2 regions of the Halobacillus shinanisalinarum genome follow, and region 1 is predicted to be linked to the other one. Evidence: riboswitches for the same ligand, from Rfam matches in the RefSeq annotation. Region 1 holds a riboswitch; the other holds the start of a gene.
What was found. Region 1 has a riboswitch for FMN ahead of ribD (bifunctional diaminohydroxyphosphoribosylaminopyrimidine deaminase/5-amino-6-(5-phosphoribosylamino)uracil reductase RibD). Riboswitches for the same ligand answer to the same signal wherever they lie in the genome.

Region 1 (7,842 bases):
AAGTTCGTCAGTTAATTTTACATCGAATCCCAATGATTTAAGTAAAGCAAACTTTATCATTGTCGCTGTTCCTACACCAATTACGGAGAATAAACAACCTGACTTAACTCCTTTACTAAAAGCTTCCGAAACAATTGGTAAACATTTAACAAGTAATACAATTGTTGTCTATGAATCTACAGTTTATCCGGGTGCAACAGAGGAAGAATGTGTCCCAGTATTAGAAAAGACCTCTGGTTTGAAATGTGGTGAGGATTTCTTTGTAGGCTATTCTCCTGAAAGAATTAATCCAGGTGATAAGGAACATACATTTACGACGATAACAAAGGTTGTTTCCGGACAAAACGATGAGGTTCTTGAAACTGTAGCCAATGTTTACGGTTCAGTTGTTAAAGCTGGTGTGCACAAAGCAAGCTCGATAAAAGTAGCTGAAGCTGCAAAAGTTATCGAAAATACGCAACGTGACTTAAATATTTCGCTCATGAACGAACTAGCAGTTATTTTTGAGAAACTTGATATAGATACATCAGAAGTTCTAGCTGCTGCAGGTACAAAGTGGAATTTCTTAAGCTTCTCACCTGGATTAGTGGGTGGGCATTGTATTGGTGTAGACCCATATTATCTAACACACAAAGCTCAAAAAATAGGGCATCATCCTGAAGTAATTCTTGCAGGTAGAAAAACAAACGATAATGTAGGCAAACACATTTCAACATCTTTAGTAAAACAAATGATTAAGAAAAACATGCCGATTCAAGGTTCCACTGTCAGTGTTCTAGGATTTACATTTAAAGAAAATGTTCCAGATTTGCGAAATACTAGAGTAATAGATATTGTGAGGGAGTTGGAAGACTTTGATATAAATGTACAGATAACAGACGCTTATGCGGATAGTGGAGAAGCATATGAGGAATACGGAATAAATCTAACATCTTACAAAGAGTTAAAGCCAGCGGATGCTGTGGTTTTTGCAGTTCCCCACGAAAAATACCTAGAAGAGGGATGGGGAATGTTTGATGATTTATTAAAACACGGTAAAGGTATAGTTTTTGATGTAAAAAGTAAACTAATAAAGGAAGCGCGCCCCAAAAACATCGAGCTATGCCGCTTGTAAATAGGAAGGTCTTAATGAATAAAAATAAAATAATCCATATGGTCACAGTATCAAAAAGTTTAGAATTAATGAGAGGACAATTAAAATTTCTACAAGAAAACGGGTTTAATGTAGGAATTATCTCTTCTCCGGGCATAGAATTAGATGATTTAGAAGTAAGAGACCGTATTTCAGTAAAAATGGAGAGAGAAATTAGTATTATAAGGGATCTCAAATCACTGTTGAAATTAATATATATCTTGGCAAAAGAAAAACCCTTTATATTAAATACTGGCACTCCTAAGGCCGGGCTATTAGGGGTAATAGCTGCTTATATTACGCGTGTACCTAATAGAATATATACGTTAAGAGGACTGAAACTTGAAACAGCTAAAGGACTAAAAAAGAGAATGTTATGGATAACTGAAAAAATAGCTTGTTTTTTGGCTACAGATGTAATATGCATTTCTCCAAGTCTTAGAGATGAAGCAATAAAATTAGGTTTAGTAAAGAAATCAAAAACAATCATTTTAGGAAATGGAAGTAGTAACGGGATAGCTGTAGAAAATTATCCGGAACCCCCACGTGTAAAAGATAAGGTTAATGAAATTAAAGAGAACTTAGAAATCAAAAGTTCTGATTTCGTTATAGGATTCGTAGGAAGGATTGTAAAAGATAAAGGAGTAAATGAATTGGTTGAAGCTTTTAAGCAATTAGAAGAAAACAATAAAAATATTAAACTTCTAATGCTAGGAAGTTTTGAAAATGGGGATCCAATTAAATCAACAACTCGGAGCGAGATTGAAAACAATAAAAATATTATACATGTAGGGTATATAAAAAATCCTTCTATCTATTATTATGTAATGAATATATTTATTCTTCCAACGTACAGGGAAGGGTTCGGGAATGTCAACATACAAGCCCAAGCGGCACAAGTTCCGGTGATAACTACAGATGCTACTGGGACAATTGACACCGTAATAGATGGGAAGACCGGACTAATTGTACCGATAGAAAATGTATCCCAAATAATCGACAAAATAAACTATCTTATGTTAAATGAGAATTCAAGAATGGAAATGGGTATTAAGGGGAGAGAAATGGTTTTATATAATTACGATTCGAAATTAATTTGGAGAGAGATGATAAACCTTTACAATAGAATGGCGAATAAAAATTTGTGAAATGTACATTTGCACGGGAAGTTCTAATCAGTTAAAAGAATAATTAACCTCTGCTCTTTTTTACAATTTGTGGGAAAGGCTATGTTCAAAGGGGGTAAAGCATATTGGATATTAAAAGCATACTTGGCCAAGAATTATTTTATTTAAAGAAATATGAGCAAACCTCTATCATGATCAACACAACTGCAAAAAATTCATTGGACTTTAGGATCCTACCAAGACGAACCATTTCAAAAATGGCTATGTCCTGTTTTATGGTTAATAACCAAAATTTATTGGAAGAAACACTTTCCTTTTTTGATGGAAAAGTAGATTACATTTATATTGATATCGAGCAAAAACAGAATATTAACCTTTTTAAAATAGCTAAAAAAATAATAAAAAAATCACGGCTTGTTACAGTGAAACCTAATGATTCAACTGTAGAATCGTGTGATATTTTAATCCGAAATTTCTTAAATGATGATTTATACAATAAAAAAGTTGTGGTAATTGGAACAGGTAATTTAGCAAGCAAAATTGCCATGAGGCTAGCAGAGAGACAGGCATATGTATATATAGTAGGTAGATCGAGGGAAAAGGAAAATACCGCTGTTGAAGCTTTAAATCTATTTCTACCTAAATATACTCCTCGAATTCAATCCCTTGAAAAAACTCAACTTAGTGAAAAAGTGGAGGCAGTTATATCATTTATATCAGGCCAATTTACGAGGGATGAGTTGTTATTTCCTGTAATTGGGAAGGAAACATTTATCATTGATGGCGGAATAAATAATTTTAGTAGTGACTTTATCCAACGTTTGTTATTAATGAACATTAATATTACAAGGCTTGACACTAGAATAGCTTTTCCTTATCAAATATTATGGGCCCATGAGTATACTCAAACTTTTTTCAAAGAAGTTTTTGGGCAGACTTTTATTAAAGATATTGCAGTCGTATCTGGAGGTTATATTGCGACTGAAGGAACTGTAATTGTAGATAATTTAAAACATCCAAATCAGGTGATTGGCATAGCAGACGGTAGCGGAGGGGTTAAATCAGATGAGGAACTCACTGAAACAAACAGAGGATCCATTCACAAAATTAAACAAGCCGTTTCAGGAGAGTATTAAAAGAATAGTTGATATTATTGGAAGTACTATAGCTTTAATTATATTTTCTCCAATATTTGTAGTTATTGCACTACTAATTATTTGTGAAGATGGACGTCCGGTCTTTTTTAAACAGAAACGAAGTGGTTTGTACGATAATGCATTTAGTATGTATAAATTTCGCTCAATGAGGGTTAGGTCTACGCCTAGGTCTAAGGATAAATCGAGTTCTAGTAAATACAATTGGACTACAGGCGTTCCAGATAACTTTGTGTTTAAAACGGCTTCAGAAGCAAATCCCAATATAACAAAGATGGGGCACTTCATTAGAAAGTACAGCTTAGATGAATTGCCACAGTTCATCAATGTGTTAAAAGGTGAGATGAGCTTAATTGGCCCCAGGCCAGAAATAATTGAGATTACTAGGTGCTATAGTACAGAACAAAAAATGAGATTAACTGTTAAACCTGGTATTACTGGGTGGGCGCAGACCAATGGTAGAAGTAATATGAATCATGGTGAAAAAATTAGGTGTGATTTGTATTACGTTAATAATTTTAACCTGTGGTTGGATTTAAAGGTAATTTTAAAAACGGCGGTTCAAGTTGTAGCGGGGAAAGGATCAGTTTGAATTTCATATTAATAATTGTCTGAGGCATGATGAGCCAAAGTCTTGGGGTACCGAGTTCACTAAACATTACGTCGAAACAAAAGGAATTAACGAAGCTACTTAAAGGTTGAACATGGAAAATGATAGCTTAAAGCAGTCCTACAACTTCCAGAATGTACGTGATTACTATGAAGCTAAATAAAATACTCGAAGATGAGATTACTTCTATGAATGTAGAGGTTTTCATGAAAGTTGAAAGAACTATAGAACTCGAAAAATAAAATATGAACTACATAAAGAGGGGGGCAAGTTTCACGTCGTCGGCTTGTACCCAAGGAATGCATCGCTAGTTAGCCAGCCAAAAAGTATGTGTAAGGAGTCCAAACAGGCGAATACGTTGAAGCGTCGATTCGCCAAGGAGAAGGATCCCATAGTAGCTGTCAGTGGCTTGACCTATATACGGGTAAGCTCTCAAAGTGGCATTTTATCTGTACAATTGTGGACTTGTATAATAGAAGAATTATCGGCTATGGGTTCCGGTCCAAACAAGGTTGTAGAGCTGGTTCAACAAGCCTTCGCTTCAATAAATGCAAACTACTCATTGAAACTTTCATACAGTCCGTAGAAGGGAAATAAAAAACAAGTGATTGACTACAAAACTTCGAAATAGATCTTTCTCTAGCTTAAAAGGTTATCCTTATGATAAAGCCGTAGCCGATACATATTAAAGGCAAATAAATAGAGGACAACCATTCGGGACTTAAGCTAAAAACGAATCGGCCTTATTTGATTATGTCCTCTGGTAAAATCACATCGAATACGAGACATAAGGTTATCTCAGTCCGGTTGAATACTAGAATAAAAATCATAATGAAATTGTCTTGTATTGACATTCTAATAGCTTAAATTATTGATGCATGAAAGTTTCGTTACTTATTTGCCCTGTGGTTAAAGCCGCCCGCAGATAAAAGCTTATTTTTCCAAAGGTACCAAAGCATCTTCAAATTTACATGGAACAAGTAATTTTTCAATTAGCATAATTAAAGTAATTTACCCCATATATAAAGCACTTTTTAAAAATCCTAAAATAACATCTAAGGAACCTGCGTTTGATTCCCCTTCCCCCAATTGTTGAGCCCTCTTTTTGATATTATCTTTGTTTGTTTATGTGACAGATTTATAATAAACGAGATGTAATCAACATAATTAGACAACAATCTCAAATTAATTATACAATTAATCATTTTCTGACAATTTGTGATATAATCTGTTGAGGATAATATAAAAAATTGAATGTTCTTTAATTTTTAGGAGGATTTACTATGAGTTGGTACATAGGGTATTTTATTGCTTATTTTGGCTTTTTTATTTGTAAGCGTCAAATAGAATACACGTAGGTGTTTATGGCATTATAAAGGCGCTTGCCAAATACACAGAGAACAAGATCTAGAAAGAATGAGTGAATATAATATCACCACATCACTATTTATAAACCATGTGTATTACTGGGGTGATCCTCACAGGGATATCTTCCTTGGACCAGAAAGTGCAAAAAATTTAAACCCCCTTGCTAGTGTAATTAATCATGATATTTTGTTTACACTACATTCTGATTGTCCAATAACACCTATTTCACCCTTTTTCTCTATCTGGACAGCGGTGAACAGAATTACGAAGGATGAAGAAATTTTAGGTGAAGAACAAAGGATTTCTGTAGAAGAAGCATTAAAATCGATGACAATCTACGGAGCACAATTAAACTCAACTGAAGATTTCAATGGTTCAATTGAAGAGAATAAAATAGCGGATTTTATAATTGTAGATAAAAACCCTTGGAAGGCACAACCAGTGGATATTAAAGATATTAAAATAATAAAGACCATAATTGGTGGAGAAATAGTTTATGATAGGAACAATTGATGTAAAATACCACATTCTGGAGGAGGTTGATCTGTAACGACTTGATTTCTTTTTGTAATTGGGTTTTAAGATCCTTTATTAAGGTTTCAGCAGACTATAGTTTATGGATGATGAGACAAAAGATGGATTCAAGACAAGAATTGCCATGGAATAAACAACATACATTACCTGAAAGGCCATGATATGAGTTTCAATGATGCATGGTGGTTTTCAAGATCGTAAAAGCTGAAGAAAGATTTCTTGAAATCACTTAAATAAAGACGTATATAAGGTATGGAAAATTATCAAAACGATTTTCTAAATCGAGTGTAAATTGTCTCTCTAGTTGTTGACGAATTGTTGACCAAACTCGTCAACAACGATCAAAATTAATCCGGAAAGAACCGAATCATATCATAAATAGTGCTAACTAATTGCGATTTGATCAGGTTTCGTTTATATTTATTATAAGACAACTGAATAAACAATCCTTCGGGGCAGGGTGAAAATCCCGGCCGGCGGTGATGGACAATTCGTTCAAAGCCCGCGACGGGGAAGAAGTGTAACAACTCTTCCTCCTGATTTGGTGCATATTCCAAAGCCGACAGTGAAAGTCTGGATGGGAGAAGGAGCGAAAGCGTAATTGAGGTGCGAAGATTCTGTTCTTGTACCTTCTATTCGCTATACCTAATTTTCAATTGACAGGCCCTGAAGAAGTATAACTTCTTCAGGGCTATTTTTATTCAAAGATTATAAATCCAAGTGTACGTGAGGTGAATGATGTGGAACGTGATCAAAGGTATATGGCGATGGCGGTTCAAATGGCAAAGGAAACAGTAGGCCAGACGAATCCCAATCCTTCTGTCGCAGCAATTGTTGTGAAAGATAATCAAGTGGTTGGTGTCGGTGTTCACGTAAAGGCTGGCGAACCACATGCTGAAGTTCATGCTTTGAGGATGGCAGGAAGAAAAGCTCAGGAAGCTGAAATATATGTGACGCTTGAGCCGTGCAGCCATTTCGGACAAACGCCTCCATGTGCACAAGCGATCATTGATGCGAGGGTTAAGCGTGTGATTATTGCTTCCCATGACCCTAATCCTAAGGTGAGCGGGCGGGGGATACAAATGATGGAACAGGCTGGAATTGAGGTTAAGTCGGAAGTTCTGAAAAGGGAAGCCGATCAACTGAACCGTGCCTTTTTCCATTTTATTAAAACAAAGCAGCCATATGTACGGCTGAAATCAGCGATGAGTTTGGATGGTAAAATTGCTACTTCCACAGGGGAGAGCCAGTGGATTACTGGAGAGGTGGCAAGGATGGATGGTCATACTTATAGACATCGTTCAACTGCTATTTTAGTGGGCATTAATACAGTTCTTATGGATAATCCTAAGCTAACGACTCGCATAGAAGGGGAGGGCAAGAACCCTATTCGGATTGTGTTAGATACCCACTTGCGAACTCCGCTCTCTTCTCGGTTAATTCAAAATTCTGAGGCCCCAACTTGGATTTTCACCGGAAAAGGTGTTTATGATGATGAGCTCGAAGACTTTCTACGTTTTCCGCATGTGGAGATCATTCGATTGGAAAGTAAAAGAGTAGAAGTGGAAGCTGTTCTAAATTTCCTAGGTGAACGGAAACTGACATCGCTGTTGATCGAAGGCGGCGGAACGATGGCAGACGCGTTTGTCCGAGCAGGTAAAGTGGACGAAACGATTACGTACATCGCACCGAAATTAATTGGCGGCAAACAAGCGCTCACGCCTGTAGCTGGAGATGGAATAAGTAGTTTAAAAGACGTTGGCGCTTTTCAATTTATTTCGACAGAGCAGCTTGGTGAAGATATTAAAATCGTTTCGGTTAAAAAGGAGGAGTGAAGATGTTCACGGGAATCGTTGAGGAAATGGGCACAATTAAAAGTATCAAGAGCAAAACAGAAGCGCTTGAGTTAAGTATTGG
Region 2 (7,842 bases), 990 kb from region 1:
CCCACGATTAGCAAGAATCCTAATTCGTTTCGGTGTCGACATAAAAAAGCTATCCACATCACGGATAGGCATGCTATTTCCTACGAACAATACTGATTCATCAGGCATAGCATTGGATAAATGAACGACAACATGACCTTCATTCAGCTCTTCATCTTGCTCTGTCAGCATATGGCTTTTAGCCAATGTGTTCATCTTCTGCCATTTACCTAACCAGTCATTTTCCAAATGATCCTCGTCGATCCGTTCATATATCTTTTTGCAAAACTTACCCGAATCACACCAAATGAACTGGGTCGTTACCCCAGATGGTTCACGATAGCTTGCATACGTATCGACGACATAATGATCAATGGAAGCTCCATGTTTCTGAATCCATTGCAGATAAGCCTTTGATACAGGCATAGCCCCTAAACGAATAATAAAATCTGGCTGTAAATTCACTTTCCATTTATCAGACTTTAATAGAGCATCATAGTTTTCAATGATATTTCTTTTATCATGATCCCCAGCCCTAAGTTGAGACAATGGATCGGCTAAAATCGGAAGCCCTGCGCGTGCAGCAAGATTGGTTACATTAGAAGCTAAATTTGAATTTGTATTTGGGCCGCAGACAAGCAGTCCCTTTTTACCACTGAGAAACAATTCTTCAAAAAAAGCCGCTTGTTGCTCAGAAATTTGAGGTAAGCCGCGAAAAGGTTTGGGTATCGGTTTAGCCCCTTCATTCCACAAACCCTCTAAACTAAAATCAGGCACTAACGGCTCCCTTAAAGGAACATTTACATGCACAGGACCTGAGTGGTTGGACTGACTTTCTTCAACAGCACGAGCCGCTTGCTTCCTTACATAGGGCAACAGCCCTTCTTCAGCTAAAGCCAAGTCATGAAACCACTTCACGTAACCTCCATACATTTCTATCTGCTCAATGGACTGCGGGGCACCAACGTCCCGTAATTCATGCGGTCTGTCAGCCGTTAACACGACAAGAGGAACCCTGCTGTAATAGGCTTCCACAATCGCAGGATAATAGTTGGCTGCAGCTGTACCTGATGTACAGACAAGCGCGACAGATTTTTGCTTTTCTTTTGCTAAACCTAAGGCAAAGAAGGCAGCAGACCGCTCATCAACATGGACCCAGTGCGCTACCTCACTATGCTCACTAAACGTCATCGCAAGCGGAGTCGATCGAGATCCTGGTGAAATCACCACATCTTCTATACCCGAGTAGATGAGTTGATCAACAAAGTGGGTCATATATTTTGTTAACGTTTCTGTATAGGTCATGATGATCCTCCTAACACTGACAGCATTGGCTTAAGTTTCACTGCAGTTTCTTCGTATTCTGCCTCAGGATCAGAATCCTCAACGACGCCACATCCAGCAAATAAAGAGGCTTCATCCCTTGAAGAAGTGCAGAACGGATCGCTACAGCAAATTCACCATTATTGTGGCCATCAAACCAGCCAACAGGCCCTGCGTACCAACCACGATTCAAAGTTTCATTTTTTCTAATATAGTCAACCGATTGTTTTTGAGGCATCCCCCCAAGCGCAGGGGTCGGATGTAATCGCTCCACAACATCAAGCAGCGTATACCCGCTCTCAAGCGTTGCGGTTACAGGTGTGTATAAGTGCTGCAAGTTTTTAAGAGGGTACACGACCGGAGCACTTGGAATGTCGATATTATAACAACAAGCTTCAACCGCTTCTCTTATCATCTGGACTACAAAGTCATGCTCTTGCCGATTTTTAGGATCATTTAGAAGGTGTTGACCTAGGAGATAGTCTTCCTTTTCATCTTTTCCACGAGGGACCGTCCCGCTAAACACGTTGAGATAAGCTTTTGTTTTTCTACTTTAACTAGTCTTTCGGGTGTAGCCCCGATAAAATGATCCCCGCCATTTTCAAAAGCAAAAATATAGCTGTTCGATTGAGTTTCACACAACTCTTCAACAACAGCAGCTAATTCTACAGGGGCATTAAACTTCACCCGTAGTTCCCGGGCAAGGACAACTTTTCCAAGCTTTCCTTTTTTAATGTCATTGGTTGCCTGTTTAATACTTTGCTTCCATTTTTCGGATTCCATTTCCACCGAGCTCGTCCTGCCTGGGAGCTTAAGTTCCTGCCTCTCCCCATGCAAAAGTTGATGTTGCTGTTCATTTATCTGATGAATAATTTGCTGTTTGTGGTCTTCTTCAAAAATAAGCACGTTTGTAGATAAGTAAGACTTCATTCCTTTATTCGTTAATAAATATGCAGGAATGGTCACTTGGCTGTCCGGGAAGGCTTCCCACGGTGTTAACTCGGATTGATTGGCATCAAAACTAAATCCGCCTAAAGCAACAAGGCCGGTACCTTTTACGTAAAAAGGGTCATATACGCGTGCTTTCTTCCGAAGTTCATTCCAAACAGACTCTATTTCTCTAAAACGATGAGAATCCGCCGATAATATACGATGGGCAGATCCTACACCCACCATGGCAAAATCCTCACCCGCACTTTTCCAGAATAAACGGTGTTGATCAACCCCCTTGGCACGATCTAAAAAATCATAGGAACTTGTATATTCTATTTCATTTACTATGCTGATTAATTGCGGCTTCCCTTCAAGAGACGCCTGATTAATTGCACCCTCAACGATCTCTTCTAATTGAGGTACTTTTATATGAAGCATTATAATTCCTCCCACCCTTTAAGGGACGCTGCATTATAATTGGATATAATTAGTACACTTTGTACAAACGTTAATGATTCTCTTCTATTTTATTCTCTTTTTTCTATTGACTCAAGGGATCACCCTCGTTTTCTACATCTTGTTACAAGTATTGACACCGGAGGACTCTTTGCCTAAACTTAAGTTGATATTATATTACTAGTTTTTTAACAAGGGAGATGACACCCATGAGTTCTGTTTCAAACCAAAATATAAAAACTTCCTTGAATGAACGTAAAGGATTTCAAGTATGGTGGCGCTTGTTACGCCCACATACTTTAACCGCCGCATTCGTTCCAGTTTTTGTGGGCACAATGCTGGCTGCTATTGATCATGGGATTCATCCAGGGTTATTTGCTGCCATGCTTCTTGCCTCTATTTTAATTCAATCAGCAACAAATATGTTTAATGAGTATTATGATTTCGTCAGAGGCTTAGATAACGAGAACTCTGTTGGAATAGGTGGAACGATTGTTCGAGACGGCATTCATCCGCGAACTGTGTTAACTCTTGCAATCAGCTTTCTCGTTGCTGCAACATTGCTCGGCGTTTATATTTGTGCCTCATCCAGTTGGTGGGTCGCTGTCATTGGTCTTGTATCTATGCTCCTTGGCTACCTCTACTCTGGTGGGCCTTATCCAATTGCCTACACCCCTTTAGGAGAATTAACAGCAGGTATTTTCATGGGGACCATCATTGTTGGCATTAGTTATTTTATTCAATCGTTAAGTATGACATGGGAAGTCGTCGTAATTTCTATTCCAATCGCGATCTTTATTGGCGCCATTAATCTATCTAATAATATTCGCGATCGTGTTGGAGATGCAGAGAATGGCCGTAAAACATTAGCGATTTTACTTGGCCATCATGGTGCAGTCCGCTTTTTAGCGAGTTCATATACTCTTGCCTATGGTCTTACGTTGATCTTCATTGCAATTGGTATGCTCCCTATCTGGTCACTTATTACATTGCTTAGCATAAGGAAAGCTATACAATCCATACAAGAATTTGCAGGAGAAAAGTCACCACTTGAAATGATGCCAGCGATGAAAGCAACAGCAATAACCAATACCTTATATGGATTATTATTAGGAGTATCGTTAATTCTACAACTTGTTATCCCTTTTACATTATAAAAAGGATAACTCCACGACTAGAGCGAAAGGATGGCAGGTGCCATCCTTTTTTGTTATGTTTGATAAAAGCAATGTAGGGAACTATTAAAAAAGGAAGATGATGAAAATGGATATGTCCTTAAAAAACACACTGATGGAAGCGTTGGGTATGGAAGTCATAGAAACGCAGCCTGACAAGGTAGCACTCAAAATGCCCGTAGATGAACGTACACATCAGCCCATGGGTTTTTTGCATGGTGGTGCCAGTGTGGCGTTAGCAGAATCGGCAGCAAGCATTGGATCCTATTTGAATATTGATCCAACGCAACAACAAGTCTTTGGCATTGAAATCAACGCCAATCATACGAAAAGCGTACGCTCTGGCTATGTTTACGGCACAGCCACACCTCTCCATCTAGGCAAAAACACAATGGTATGGGAGATAAGGATTGAGGATAGCGATAACCAGTTGATCTCGATTTCCAGGTGCACAGTCGGTGTTGTCCCACGCAAACCTTGACCATACGTTACATTTACAATAGGAGTGAAGGAAATGTTGAGCGAAAAGCAAATGAGCGAATTTAAAAAGCAACTCGAAGAAATGAAGGGTGAAACAGAAAAAGAACTAAATAAATTCCAAAATGAGCAGGCAGATAAAGAGTACCCGAATGAGAAAGATGGGGAGCTATCCAGTGTAGCTGACCATCCTGGTGACCTTGGGACATCCCAATTCGAAAAAGAGAAGGAATATACATTATACGAGCAGTCCCGAGAGAAGTTAATAGAGATCAACGATGCCCTTGATCGCATTAAAGATGGAAGCTATGGAAAAAGCGAGAAATCAGGAGAACCAATTCCTATAGAACGATTAAAAGTCATGCCTACAGCTAGAATGCGCGTCGATGAAGTAGAAGACAAACCGTAAAGAGAGCGCTAATATCGCGCTCTCTTTTATTGTTATTACGGTTGGATTTGATTTTTTGCTGTGTATTTACTCTTCAAAACAAGTGGCCATACAAGAATAGTCATCATAAAGAGAGATCCCTATACACACAACTGTTAGCAAATGAGCGATAGGTTCCTTTAAAACAATTTCACCCTGTTTCATCACAAGCAAAAGCCGCTTCCTGCGGGATCTTCAGCTGTTGCTTTTCCCGCAGGAGTCGACCCCTACGCTTCAATCAACCGCCATACCAGCGAAGGAAATACACGAAGGCTCCTGCGGGAAAGCGAAGACGATGAGACCCCACAGTGAGCATTCTTTGCGATCGAAGAGGCTCAGTGCAAGCCCACAGAAAGCGTAGGGTATGTCCAAAACCATATGTTATGAAGCCGTTTATAATTTTGTGTCAAAAACAACAATCTCTTAGAAAACAGGCAAAAGAAAAAAGAAGCTGGCAACATGCCAGCTTCTTTGGTACTACTAATTATGCAGCGGATGAAGTATTCATTCTCTTCTGTTCGATCCATGGTTTTAATTTAATAAACAAAGGGACAAAAAGCGCGCCGACAATAATCCCTTTAAGCGCATTAAATGGCAGGATGGCCGCTACAATCGTAACCCATTTTACTTGTGCAGACATTGTCTCCCATCCCATAAACCAGCTATAGGCCGGTAAAACGAGGAAATAGTTGAGCACGCTCATGCCTACAGCCATTACAATAGAACCAGTAATTAACCCTGAAACCAGGCTTTTTGTATTTTTAAATCTATGGTACAACATTGCCACGGGCAAGATGAATAGGACCCCGGCAGTGAAGTTTGCCACGACTCCGACGGGATCAGCTGCCCCTGTGTAGATTAGATATAATGTGTTTTTCAACCCTTCTACTATGATTCCTGCAACAGGCGTGAACAATATAGCAGCAATTAAAGCAGGAATTTCACTAAAGTCAATTTTCAAATATTGAGGAAGCATTGGCAACGGAAAATTAAGCAGCATCAGTACCATTGAAATACTTCCAAATAGAGCCAAAATAATTAACTTGATTAACTTTGATGATTGACCTGTATAAGGATTCATCATCGATCCCCTCCTTCATCTTTTTGCATCGATTCAGAATCCCAGATGAAGGTGAGCGAATGCCAAGCAACCATATAAAAGAACCCTAAGCTATAAGGGCATTAGGGTTAGGTAGTTTTGTCTATAGGAAACTTGAGACAGTATAACTGCCTGTTCGCTCTATATCTTCTCCCATCCAGACTATCACTGTCGGTCCCGGACTCGCACCAGGTCCACCGCTCGGCTTTACACCTCGCGGGTCACGGACTTAGAATACTTACTGCACTCCTTACCGTCGGTCGGGAATTACACCCTGCCCCGAAGATTTGAATCGATATGATATTGTACTATTATTTTATATAATTCCTGATGGAAGCGCAACTGTTTTCAATTGGACTTTGGACAGTTTTTCCGAAAAAAGGCGAATAAAGCGTTTCTCTTTTCTTCGTCATGCCCACTCTCCTATTAAATCCTTAAGATTTAACCACTTCTGCAGAAGGAAGAATTTCATCAAGTGAGTGAAGACGCCCGTACTCATCACGGTATACAATATGGCTCCTCTCAAATTTGGTCGGTGAATCAATTCCTACAGCTGCCGATAAATTATATAATCCATCCCTTAAAGATAATAAATAATTACATGTCCGGTACGACTTTTCCTCTACAATTAACGCCTTTTGAAGATTCGGATTCGTCGTCGCGACCCCTACAGGACAATTATTTGTGTGACAGATTTCTGCCTGGATACAGCCCACAGAAAACATCATCCCTCTTGCAACATTAACCAGATCAGCCCCCATGGCAAGAGCCGTCGCTATTTTGTCAGGCGAGATCAGCTGACCTGAAGCAAAAATTTTCACTCGATCGCGTACATTATACTTCTTCAACATATCATCGACGATCGGCAATGCTGACTTAATAGGCAGCCCCGTCGCGTCAGCAAGTTCCTGATAGGAAGCCCCTGTGCCTCACTCACCACCATCTACGGTAATAAAGTCTGGTCCTCCATCACTGTTTGACATATGTGAAACCATCTCTTCTAACTGCTCTATGTTTCCGACAACCATTTTCATCCCGACTGGTTTACCGCTCACTTCACGAAGTTCCCCCATAAAATTGAACATTTCTTCGTTGTTATCAAATTGATAAAACCGATTCGGGCTATCAATCGACTGCCATGGTTCTACATTTCGAATTTCGGCTATTTCAGGGGTTACTTTGGCACCGTCCACATGACCCCCTCTAGTTTTAGCACCTTGGGCCAACTTCAGTTCAAAGGCTTTTACCTCTTCAATTTCACTTTTTCGTTTGAATTCTTCCCATGAAAATTCACCGTCTTTTGTTCGCACACCAAAAAGCCCTGGTCCAATTTGATAAATCACATCAACTCCGCCTTTTAAATGGTGCTGGGATAGTCCGCCTTCGCCCGTATTCATCCATGTACCGCCTGCTAACCCAAGACCTGTGGAAAGGGCAGTTATCGCTTTTTCACCAAGGGAACCATAGCTCATAGCTGATTGGCCAATCAACCCTTTTACTCTGAATGGCTGCTTACAAGTATGCTCGCCAATGATGACAGCTTCTTCATCTGCCAAATAAAAAGGGTCCGCGTCGAGGTACTTTCTATGTTCTTTCCGTTGAAATAGACTTTCATTATCTACTTGGTAGACTTTCGTACGTACTTTATGATTATTATCCACGAGCATCTCTTCTCTTTGTGTCGGATACAAAGCATTTTTTAAGTAATAACCCGGGGAGTCAAAGTCACGTTCCGAGCCAAATCCAATCATTCTTTTGTTATACTTAGCCGAGATATATGTCCCTTCCATTTGGTTACGTGTAAATGGTTTCCCTTCATTATCATCGTTAAATAAATACTGTCGAAGGTCAGGGCCCATTTTTTCAGTGACATATCTTATCTTCCCAAAAATCGGGTAATTTCTTAAAATAGAATGCCCTTGCTGCTTCTGATCCTTGAGTCTCATCATTAGAATTAAGAATGATAGCACAAT

Region 2: linked by a shared signal. The riboswitch ahead of MUO14_RS04410 (ECF transporter S component) and the one ahead of ribD (bifunctional diaminohydroxyphosphoribosylaminopyrimidine deaminase/5-amino-6-(5-phosphoribosylamino)uracil reductase RibD) in region 1 are both predicted to bind FMN.

What each region holds. Positions count from the first base shown of each region.
Region 1 is NZ_CP095074.1:1,815,868-1,823,709, reverse strand. Features, by position in the region: gene MUO14_RS09075 (nucleotide sugar dehydrogenase) at 1-1,114, shown strand, start outside; gene MUO14_RS09070 (glycosyltransferase family 4 protein) at 1,129-2,280, shown strand; gene MUO14_RS09065 (Rossmann-fold NAD(P)-binding domain-containing protein) at 2,385-3,395, shown strand; gene MUO14_RS09060 (sugar transferase) at 3,325-4,005, shown strand; gene MUO14_RS09055 (hypothetical protein) at 4,382-4,609, shown strand; gene MUO14_RS09050 (amidohydrolase family protein) at 5,413-5,904, shown strand; FMN riboswitch at 6,368-6,518, shown strand; gene ribD (bifunctional diaminohydroxyphosphoribosylaminopyrimidine deaminase/5-amino-6-(5-phosphoribosylamino)uracil reductase RibD) at 6,687-7,760, shown strand; gene ribE (riboflavin synthase) at 7,763-7,842, shown strand, end outside.
Region 2 is NZ_CP095074.1:823,093-830,934, forward strand. Features, by position in the region: gene menD (2-succinyl-5-enolpyruvyl-6-hydroxy-3-cyclohexene-1-carboxylic-acid synthase) at 1-1,284, opposite strand, end outside; partial or broken gene MUO14_RS24695 (isochorismate synthase) at 1,281-2,673, opposite strand; gene MUO14_RS04395 (1,4-dihydroxy-2-naphthoate polyprenyltransferase) at 2,901-3,848, shown strand; gene MUO14_RS04400 (hotdog fold thioesterase) at 3,961-4,347, shown strand; gene MUO14_RS04405 (TraR/DksA family transcriptional regulator) at 4,381-4,752, shown strand; gene MUO14_RS04410 (ECF transporter S component) at 5,255-5,851, opposite strand; FMN riboswitch at 6,011-6,160, opposite strand; partial or broken gene MUO14_RS04415 (FMN-binding glutamate synthase family protein) at 6,304-7,842, opposite strand, start outside.